Regions from separate parts of the Streptosporangium sp. NPDC004379 genome, predicted to be linked through region 1. Evidence: riboswitches for the same ligand, from Rfam matches in the RefSeq annotation. Region 1 holds a riboswitch; each other region holds the start of a gene.
What was found. Region 1 has a riboswitch for cobalamin ahead of ACFYSC_RS15985 (CbtB-domain containing protein). Riboswitches for the same ligand answer to the same signal wherever they lie in the genome.
Positions count from the first base shown of each region.

Region 2: it holds a riboswitch for cobalamin, as region 1 does, so the genes downstream of both, ACFYSC_RS33025 (ribonucleoside-diphosphate reductase subunit alpha) here and ACFYSC_RS15985 (CbtB-domain containing protein) in region 1, are expected to answer to the same signal.
Region 3: it holds a riboswitch for cobalamin, as region 1 does, so the genes downstream of both, ACFYSC_RS02080 (ABC transporter substrate-binding protein) here and ACFYSC_RS15985 (CbtB-domain containing protein) in region 1, are expected to answer to the same signal.

Region 1 covers NZ_JBIAMC010000006.1:328,340-331,603, forward strand. The annotation lists gene ACFYSC_RS15975 (transglycosylase SLT domain-containing protein) at 1-918, shown strand, start outside; gene ACFYSC_RS15980 (ribose-phosphate diphosphokinase) at 960-1,904, shown strand; adenosylcobalamin (AdoCbl) riboswitch at 1,941-2,088, shown strand; gene ACFYSC_RS15985 (CbtB-domain containing protein) at 2,091-2,282, shown strand; gene ACFYSC_RS15990 (CbtA family protein) at 2,291-3,079, shown strand; gene ACFYSC_RS15995 (histidine phosphatase family protein) at 3,085-3,264, shown strand, end outside.
Region 2 covers NZ_JBIAMC010000022.1:30,279-33,542, reverse strand. The annotation lists gene ACFYSC_RS33025 (ribonucleoside-diphosphate reductase subunit alpha) at 1-2,012, opposite strand, end outside; cobalamin riboswitch at 2,220-2,421, opposite strand; gene ACFYSC_RS33020 (Bug family tripartite tricarboxylate transporter substrate binding protein) at 2,420-3,264, opposite strand, start outside.
Region 3 covers NZ_JBIAMC010000001.1:480,623-483,886, reverse strand. The annotation lists gene ACFYSC_RS02090 (histidine phosphatase family protein) at 1-317, opposite strand, end outside; gene ACFYSC_RS02085 (Gfo/Idh/MocA family oxidoreductase) at 585-1,445, shown strand; cobalamin riboswitch at 1,584-1,717, shown strand; gene ACFYSC_RS02080 (ABC transporter substrate-binding protein) at 1,787-2,749, shown strand; gene ACFYSC_RS02075 (FecCD family ABC transporter permease) at 2,801-3,264, shown strand, end outside.

The sequences.
Region 1 (3,264 bases):
CCCGCGGGCACGGCCGCGGTGGCCCCGTCCGCCCCGGCGTCCGCCGCGGAGCGCACCTCGCCGGCCCCGCGGTCCTCGCCGTCCGGAGGGGAGGGCGGGGAAGCAGGTGGACGGGCCGCGTCGCCGGACGAGGCGGACCTGCCCGCCCCCGGCGAGCCGATCCCCCGGGACCCGGCGAAGCTCGCCAGGGCGCTGGAGACCACCACGCGGCGGCTCCACGACGCCGTCGACGGCTGGACCGGCGGAGGGACCGGCGGGACCGGTGGCGGGACCGCGAAGGGCCGCCCGCCGCGGGCGGTCGTGCTGGAGGCGCTGTACCAGCAGCGGATCTACCGCTTCACCGCCCGCAACCCCGGCGTGGCCTCCCGCGCCTTCGCCCGGCTGCCGGCCCGGCTCGCCGCCGAGGCCCGCGACAACACGACCGCCATCCGCGGGCTGCTGGCGCTGGCCCACCCGGTCAAGGACGCCTCGAAGTTCCGCATCGAGGAGCCGCCGGCCGCCTCCGCCCTCCTCGGCCACTTCAAGAAGGCCGAGCGGCGGTTCGGCGTCGAGTGGGAGGTCCTGGCGTCGGTGATGTTCGCCGAGACGAAGTTCGGCCGGGTGCGCTCGCCGAGCTACGTGGGGGCGAAGGGCCCGATGCAGTTCATGCCGGGCACGTGGAAGGCGTACGGCATGGGCGGCGACATCCACGACCCCGGGGACGCCGTCATGGCCGCCGCCAACTACCTCCACGCCTCGGGCGCGCCCCGCGACTACCGGCGGGCGCTGTACGCCTACAACCACTCCACGGCGTACGTCGACGCCATCCTGCTGCACGCCCGTCAGATGAAGCGGGACCCGCGCAACTACTACGCGTACTACAACTGGCAGGTGTTCGTCATCACCACGAAGGGCGAGCGCCGCATCAGCGGCCCCTGATCCGGCGCCGCCGGGTCTGGAAGCGGACGAGGAGCGGGTCAGTGCGAGACATCACCGTGTTCGGCGGCGGCGCCCACCCCCGGCTGGCCGCCGGCATCTGCTCCCACCTCGGGACGCCGCTGCACCCGGTCCGGGTCACCCGCTTCGCCAACGACTGCCTGGAGGCGCAGCTGCAGGCCAACTGCAGGGAGCGGGACGTCTTCATCATCCAGCCCCTCGTCCCGCCGGTCCAGGAGAACCTCGTCGAGCTGCTCCTGATGCTGGACGCCGCCCGGGGTGCCTCGGCGGCCCGGACGACCGTGGTGATGCCGCACTACGCCTACGCCCGGTCGGACAAGAAGGACGCCCCGCGCATCTCCATCGGGGGACGCCTGGTCGCCGACCTGCTGGTGACCGCGGGGGCGGACCGGGTGCTCACGATGGCGCTGCACTCCCCGCAGGTGCACGGTTTCTTCAGCGTCCCGGTGGACCACCTGCACGCCCTGCGCGAGCTGGCGGCGTACTTCCGCCGGTACGACCTGTCGAACACCGTCGCCGTCTCCCCCGACCTCGGCTACGCCAAGCAGGCCGCGGCCTTCGCCCGGCTCCTGGGCGTCGGCGTCGCGATGGGCGCCAAGCAGCGGCTCAGCGACGACCGCGTCGTCATCGGCTCGGTGATCGGCGACGTCGCGGGCCGGGACGTCATCGTCGTGGACGACGAGATCGCGCGGGGGACGACCGTGCTCGAACTGCTCGACCGGCTCCGCGACCTCGGGGCCGGCTCGGTGCGGGTGGCCTGCACGCACGGTCTCTTCACCGCCGGGGCCGTGGACCGCATCGGCGGCCGGCCCGAGGTCGAGGAGATCGTCTGCACCGACACCGTGCCGGTCCCCGAGGCCGCGCCCGGGTCCAAGCTGCGCGTCCTGTCGGTCGCCCCGGCGTTCGCCGAGGCCATGCGCCGCATCCACGACGGCGAGTCGGTCAGCGCCCTGTTCGACGCCTCCTGATCGCGGCTGTTGACGTTATCGGGGGAAAGATATACGTTCCGGTAGATTTCACGGTTGTCCGAGGGAAATCCGGTGAGATGCCGGTGCGGACGCGCCACTGTATCCGGGACTGAGATCCCGGGAGCCAGGTCGCTCGGGCGATCGTGACCTCACTGACCGGGACGCGTCATCCCTGAGGAGGCACTGATGAGCGATATCTCCGCTCCTTCCGCGATACCCCTGCCGCGCCTGCGCCCCTGGCTGTTGCTGGCCGTACCGGTGCTGCTGCTGATCGCCTACCTAGTTCTGATGGACAACGGCGCGATCTCGCAGACCGGCACGTTCCTTCACGAACTCATGCACGACGGGCGGCACCTGCTCGGCGTGCCCTGTCACTAGGGGCGGAAATGATCCGCACCCTGTTGGTCAGGGGCCTGCTCGTAGGGCTCCTGGCCGGATTCGTCGCGGGCGCGTTCGCCTTCGTCCTCGGAGAACCGCGTGTGGACGCCGCCATCGCCCTGGAGGAGGCCGAGGCGGCGGCCGGACCCGGAACCGGGCCCGCGTCCGCCGGGGAGGCCGGTCACGACCACGCCGGGGCGGCGGGACACGACCACGGTGAGGGGGCCGTCGTCAGCCGGCCCGTGCAGAAGGCCGGGCTCTTCCTCGCGACCGGGCTGTACGGCCTGGCCGCGGGCGGGGTGTTCGCCCTCGTGTTCGCCGGCCTGCGCGGCCGGTTCGGGCCCCGCGGTGACGGCGCGCTGGCGCTCGCCGCGGCGGCGACGGCGTTCGTCGCGGTCATTCTCGTGCCTTTCCTGAAATATCCGGCCAACCCACCGGCGGTGGGCGACCCCGAGACGATCAACAGCCGGACGGCCCTGTACGTGGTGATGATCATCGTCGGGCTGGCGGCCGTGGCCGTGGCGGTGGCCACCGCCAGAAGGGTCACCGCCGGACCATGGCAGCGCCGGGTTGCGGCCGGCGTCGCGTTCCTGGTGCCCGTCGTCGCGGCGTGGCTGCTGCTGCCGGCGGTCGACGAGGTTCCCGGCGGGTTCCCCGCCTCGCTGCTGTGGGACTTCCGGCTGGTCTCGCTGGGCACGCAACTCGTCTTCTGGACGGCCTTCGGTGTGCTGTTCGGCTGGGTCAGTGACCGGGTGGCGGGGCGGTCCGCGCTCTCGCCGGCCGCGTCGAGCGGCTGAACGGGATGCTGTTCCTCCGGCAGGCCGGCACGCCCGGCACGCGTTCGGCGTGCTTCCCGACGGACGAGCCCGCCGACGCGGCGAGCCTGCGGAAGGCCGCGAGCCTGCGGAAGGCCGCGAGCCTGCGGAAGGCCGTGGGACCGCGGAAGGCGGGGAGCCCGGCCCCCGCGTGGACCGCGGCCGTG
Region 2 (3,264 bases), on a different contig from region 1:
TTCAGCGACTGCGACTGGTCGATGTACGGCATGCGCGCGGCGGCCAGGTCGATCAGCGCCTTCTGCGGCAGTTCCCAGGCGGTGCGGTAGAGCGCCTTCAGGTCGCCGGGGACGCCGGGGACGTCCTGGACCGAGCCGTCGGCCCGCTTGATCGCGTCGCGGACCTGCGGGGTCCACAGGCCGCGCTCGGTGAGGTCGCGGACCAGGTAGCGGTTGACCTGGAGGAACTCCCCCGAGAGGGTCTCGCGCTTGAAGACGTTGGAGACCTGTGGCTCGATGCACTCGTAGCAGCCGGCGATGGAGGCGATGGTCGCGGTGGGCGCGATCGCGACCATGAGCGAGTTGCGCAGGCCCGTCCCGGCGATCCTGGCTCGCAGCGCCGCCCACTCCGCCGACCGTCCGGCGCCGTAGTGGTCGGGGTGCAGCACGCCGCGGGCGGCGCGGGTCTCGTCGTAGGAGGGGTGGCGGCCCCGTTCGACGGCCAGGTCGGAGGAGGTGGCGTAGGCGGCGAGCGCGATCTCCTCGGAGATCCGGGTGGACAGCTCCAGCGCCTCCGGGGAGTCGAACGGCAGCCGCAGCGTGAAGAACACGTCGGCCAGGCCCATCACGCCCAGCCCGATCGGCCGCCACCTGCGGTTGGCGGCCTCGGCCTCGGGGGTCGGGTAGAAGCCCAGGTCGATCGTGCGGTCCAGGAACCGTACGGCGGTGCGGACGGTGGAGCGCAGCCGCTCCCAGTCCATCCGCCCGCCGTCGAGGTGGGCGGCGAGGTTGATCGACCCGAGGTTGCACACGGCGGTCTCGGCGTCGCCGGTGACCTCCAGGATCTCGGTGCAGAGGTTCGACAGGTGGATGACGTTCCCGGGGAGGGCCGTCTGGTTGGAGGTGCGGTTGGCGGCGTCCTTGAAGGTCATCCAGCCGTTGCCGGTCTGGGCGAGGGTGCGCATCATCCGGCCGTACAGGGCGCGGGCCGGGACCTGGCGGACGTACCGGCCTTCGGCCTCGGCGGCGCGGTAGGCGGCGTCGAACGCCTCGCCGTACAGGTCGGTGAGGTACGGGACCTCCTTGGGGTCGAACAGCGACCAGGTGCCGTCGGCCTCGACGCGGCGCATGAACTCGTCGGGGATCCAGTTGGCGAGGTTGAGGTTGTGCGTGCGGCGTGACTCCTCACCGGTGTTGTCGCGCAGCTCCAGGAAGTCCTCGATGTCGGCGTGCCAGGTCTCCAGGTAGACGCAGGCCGCGCCCTTGCGGCGGCCGCCCTGGTTGACCGCGGCGACGCTCGAGTCCAGGGTGCGCAGCCACGGCACGACGCCGTTGGAGTGGCCGTTGGTGCCGCGGATCAGCGAGCCGCGCGAGCGGATCCGGGTCCAGGAGACGCCGATGCCCCCGGCGTACTTCGACAGCCGCGCGATCTGCCCGTACCGCTCGTAGATCGCCTCCAGCTCGTCGCGGGGCGAGTCGAGCAGGAAGCAGGAGGACAGCTGGGGGCGGCGGGAGCCGGAGTTGAACAGGGTGGGCGAGCTGGGCAGGTAGGACAGGGTGGACATGAGGCGGTACAGCTCGGCGGCCTCCTCCACCGTCTCCGACAGGCCGCACGCCACCCGCAGGAAGAAGTGCTGCGGGCGCTCCAGCACGCCGCGGGTCTCGGGGTGGCGCAGCAGGTAGCGGTCGTAGACCGTGCGCAGGCCGAAGTACTCGAACCGGGCGTCGGCGGCGTCGTCGACGAGGGCGTCCAGCTCGGCGGCGTGCGCCGCGACGAAGGCGGCCAGGCCGTCCTGCAGCAGCCCGGCGGCGTGGGCGGCGGCGACGGACCCGGCGAAGGTCCGCACGCCGTGGGCGGCGGCCTCGTCGGCGATCAGCCCGGCCAGCAGGCCGGCGGCGACCCTGGAGTTCTCCGGATCGGCGACCACCCGGGCGGCGGCCTCCTCGATGGCCAGCCGGCGGCCGGCCAGATCCTCGCGTGCCTGCCCGGTCCCCTCGGCCGTCTCGGCTGCCTCGGTCACGATCGGTGCCACGTGCTTCCTCCTGGCGTGCTCGGTGCTCTTCCCGTAGGGCTCCCGCCGGGTCAAGGGCACGCGTCGGAGAACGGTTCGCGGGCATGCCGGACCGCCTCGTCCGCGGGCCCACCCTCGAGGCCCTGGACATCTGTGCCGGGAGAGGCGGCCGCGCCGCGCGCCCCGGGCCGCCTCACGCGGCCCCGGCGCCCGGCCCGGTCCCCTTCTCCCGTCTTTCCCGTCACCGGCAGGTCTTCGGACTCACGGGCGCCTGGCGCATGCCTACTGGCCGTCGCTTCCCGGGCGCATGGCCCAGTGCTCCTGACGGCGGTCGTTCCCGTTCACCGCTGCGGGGCAGCCCCGGATTCGCACCGGGTTCCCTCTTGCCTCGCCTCCACGCGGAAGGCGAGCCGGCAACGACGAGGATCCTACATGTAGTGGCTTCGGACGCAACTACCCCAACAGGTTGTGGCGAAGGCTTTGAGCAAACCGAGATCACGGAGCACGTCACGGGCCCGGCCGGTCTCGCCGGACAGCCACTGGCGGAAGTCGTCGCCGCTGAGGTAGATCCGGCTCCAGCCCCCGGCCTCGCACAGGGACCGCCAGCGCGGCGAGGCGTCGAGGGCGTCGCACAGGGCCACGGCCCGGTCCCGGTCGTCCGGGCTCATGCCCCGCGGGCCGAACACCCCGCACCAGTCGGTGTACTCCAGCCGGACGTCCATCTCCATCAGCGTCGGCGCGTCGATCCCGGGGAGCCGCTCGGCGGAGGAGACCACCAGCGGCCGCAGGCGACCGGCGGCGATCTCGCGTGTGAAGGAGCGCGCCGAGCCCAGGATCGCGCCCACCCGGCCGTCGCGGAGCGCCTCGACGGCGTCGGCGGCGGCGGGGTATCCCGCGTACTGCAGCAGCCTGGCGTCCGCCCCGAGGCATTTGGCGATCATGCCGTAGAGCACGTGGTCGGAGCCGCCCTCCAGGCGCCCGCCCATCACCAGCCCGCCCGGGTCGCGGCGCAGCAGCGCGGCGAGGTCCTCGAAGGAGCGCAGGCGGGAGCCGGGCAGAACGATCAGGGCCGCCCAGTCGCCGGCCAGCCGGGCCAGCGGGGTGGTGGAGTCGACCACGGCGGCGGTGTCGGCGATCTCCGCCCCGGCCACCGCGGGCATCCCGGCGAGGAGCAGCCTCCCATCTCGGGAGAACGGCTCGCGGGAGAGCGGGTCGCGGGCGGACCGCTCACGGGACGCCGTCCCGGACGGCGCCCCGGACCGCGACCCGTACG
Region 3 (3,264 bases), on a different contig from region 1:
CCGTCGCGCCACAGGTACCAGCCGGGCCGGTCCTCGCGGATCACCGGAGTGGTGATCCCCTCGTACCCGCCGTAGTCCCACTCCCACAGGTCGGGATCGATCTCGTAGTCGGTGAGGCCGGCCAGCTCCGCCGTACGGCGGGCCCGCGCCGCGGGACTGACCAGCACCAGGTCGAAGGACCGCTCCGCGACCAGCCGGGCGAGCGCCCGCGCCTGGGCCTCCCCCCTCTCGGTGAGCGGAAGGTCCGTGCGCCCGGTGTGGCGGCCGTTCCGGCTCCACTCCGTCTCGCCGTGCCGTAGCAGGAACATCTCTCTCATATGTCACCCATCATGCCGGTACGGCCGGCGCGGCCGATCGGGTGCCCCTGCCGCCCGGCGGAAACACTCCCCGCGGGACCGTCCGGTCCTCGCGCGTCCGGTCCCCTCCGCGCCCGGTCCTTGCGTGTCCGGTCGATCCGCATCCGGTTGATCCGCCGTCCGATCCCTCCGGTTCGGCGGAGCGTCGAGACGGGCTCGGCGGAGCGTCGAGACCGGTTCGGCGGAGTGCCCCCGCTCGGCGGTGCACCCCGTGAGAGGCTGGGGGATGTGACGATATCTGTGGGCCTGGTGGGTGCCGGGCCGTGGGCCGAGAAGGTGCACGCGCCGATGCTGTCGGCCGGACCGCACACCCGCCTGACCGGCGTGTGGGCGCGGCGGCCCGGAGCGGCGGCCGGGTTCGGCGTCCCCGTCTTCGAGCGGATCGAGGAGCTGTTCGACAGCTGCGAGGCGGTCGCGTTCGCGGTGCCGCCCGCCGTACAGGCCGAGCTGGGCGTGCGCGCCGCCAAGGAGGGCAAGGCGCTGCTGCTGGAGAAGCCCCTCGCGGCCGACCTGGAGGGGGCCCGGCGGCTGGCGGACGCGGTCGCCGAGGCCGGGGTGCCCTCCCAGATGGTCCTCACCTGGCGTTACTCGCCGGCCACCAGGGCGTTCCTGGCCCGGGTCTCGGCGATCGAGCCCTTCGGCGGCCGGGCGGCCCACATCTCCGGCGCGCTGCTCGGCAGCGGTTTCACCAGCCCCTGGCGGCTGGAGCGCGGCGCGATCCTCGACGTCGGCCCGCACATGATCGACATGCTGGACGCCGCGCTCGGCCGGGTCACCGCGGTCCGCGCCCACGGCAACCCACGGGGCTGGGTCGGCCTGCTGCTGGAGCACGAGGGCGGCGCGGTCAGCGAGGCGTCGCTGTGCATGAGCGTGCCGGGCGACAAGCCGCCGGCCGCCGTCGAGGTCTACGGCAAGCTGGGCACGGAGGCCATGAACGGCGACCGGCTCGGCTCCGACGTCTTCTCGGTGATGCTCGCGGAGTTCGCCGAGGCCGTCCGCGGCGGGGGCGGCCACCCCCTCGACGCCGCCCACGGCCTGCGTCTTCAGGAGATCATCGCGGCGGCGGAGGAGCAGCTCACCCACGCCTGACGGGTCCGGCGCCGCGGCGCGCGACCCCGCCGGGGGAATCCTCCGGGCGGCGCGAGGCGTGGCCGGGTGAGGGAAGGTCGACGGCGTGGGTCCTGCGGCCGGGCGGGGGAGGCCGGTCCGAGGGTCCCATGTCGCGGCTCCCCGGGGAATTGGTAACGTTTGCCCGACGCATAACGTGTAGCGAAGTCCGGTGTGAGTCCGGCGCTGTCCCGCAACTGTCATGGTCCCCATGGGGCCGAGCCAGGTCGCCTCCGTTGTGCCGACGTCGTCAGCCCTCGTGGAAAAGGGTGATCCGTCGCTTCTCGCGGGTCTCTCGGTTCCGGCAACTGAAAGGACCTCGGTTGAGGCCCGTACGCCCCGTTCTCGCCGGTGCCCTGCTCGGCATGCTGGCCCTGGCCGGATGCGGTCAGAACTCCCCCTCGTCCTCCTCGTCCCCCGCGGTCTCCTCGGGGGCGAGCTCCGCTCCCGCCGCCCAGGCGGCCGGGTTCCCCGTCACGGTCCAGGCCGGCAACGGTCCGGTCACCATCGCCAGGAAGCCCGAGCGCGTCGTCTCCCTGTCGCCCACCGCCACCGAGAGCCTGTTCGCCGTCGGCGCCGGGCCCCAGGTGATCGCGGTGGACGACCAGTCCACCTACCCGGCCGAGGCCCCCAAGACCGACCTGTCGGGTTTCAAGCCGAACGCCGAGGCGATCATCGCCAAGAAGCCCGACCTGGTCGTGCTCGCCAACGACATCGACGGCATCGTCGCCAAGCTGGCCAAGGTCAAGGTCCCCGTCCTGCTGGAGCCCGCGGCCGCCAAGCTCGACGAGACCTACGACCAGATCGGCGACCTCGGCGCCGCCACCGGCAACAAGGCCAAGGCCGACGAGCTCGTGACCGGGATGCGCAAGCGGATCGACGAGCTGGCCGCCGCCGCGCCCAAGGACAAGAACCTCACCTACTACCACGAGCTGGACGCCACGCCCTACTCGGTGACGTCCAGCACGTTCCTCGGCCAGGTCTACGGGCTGTTCGGCCTGACCAACATCGCGGACAAGGCGCCCGACCCGGCCGGCGGCTACCCCAAGCTCTCCGCCGAGTTCGTCGCCCAGGCGGACCCCGACCTGGTGTTCCTGGCCGACACCAAGTGCTGCGCACAGACCGCGGCCACCCTCGCCAAGCGTCCCGGCTGGTCCAAGCTCTCCGCCGTCGGGAAGGGCCAGGTCGTCGAGCTCGACGACGACATCGCCTCCCGCTGGGGGCCGCGCGTCGTGGACCTCGCCGAGAAGGTCGGCGAGGCCGTGCAGAAGGCCGCGACGGACTAGGTGACCCGCTCCGCCCGCCCCTCCGGCCTCCTCAGCCGCGACGCCCCCGACATGCCCGACGGTCCTGACGGTCCCGGCGTCCCGGCCGGACGGCCGGGACGCGCGGCCCGGCTCCGGCCGGCGGCGGCGCTGGCGGCGGCCGGGGTGCTCCTGGCGAGCGCCCTCGCCGCGTACCTGGTCGGCGCCGCCGACATCCCGCCGGGGAAGGCGGCGCTGCAACTGCTCGACTGGTTGCCGTTCGTCTCGGCCGACCCGGGGCTGGCGCCGGTCGAGCAGAGCCTGCTGTGGGAACTGCGGCTGCCCAGGGTCCTGCTCGCCGCGGTCGTCGGCGGCCTGCTCGCCTCCGCCGGAGCCGCCTATCAGGGCGTCTTCCGCAACCCGCTGGCCGACCCGTACCTGCTGGGCGCCGCAGCGGGCGCCGGCCTGGCGACCACGGCGACGGTCGTGTTCACCAGGGGCGACGACCAGTCGCTGACCATCCCGGCGGCCGCGTTCGCCGGGGCGATCGGCGGCGT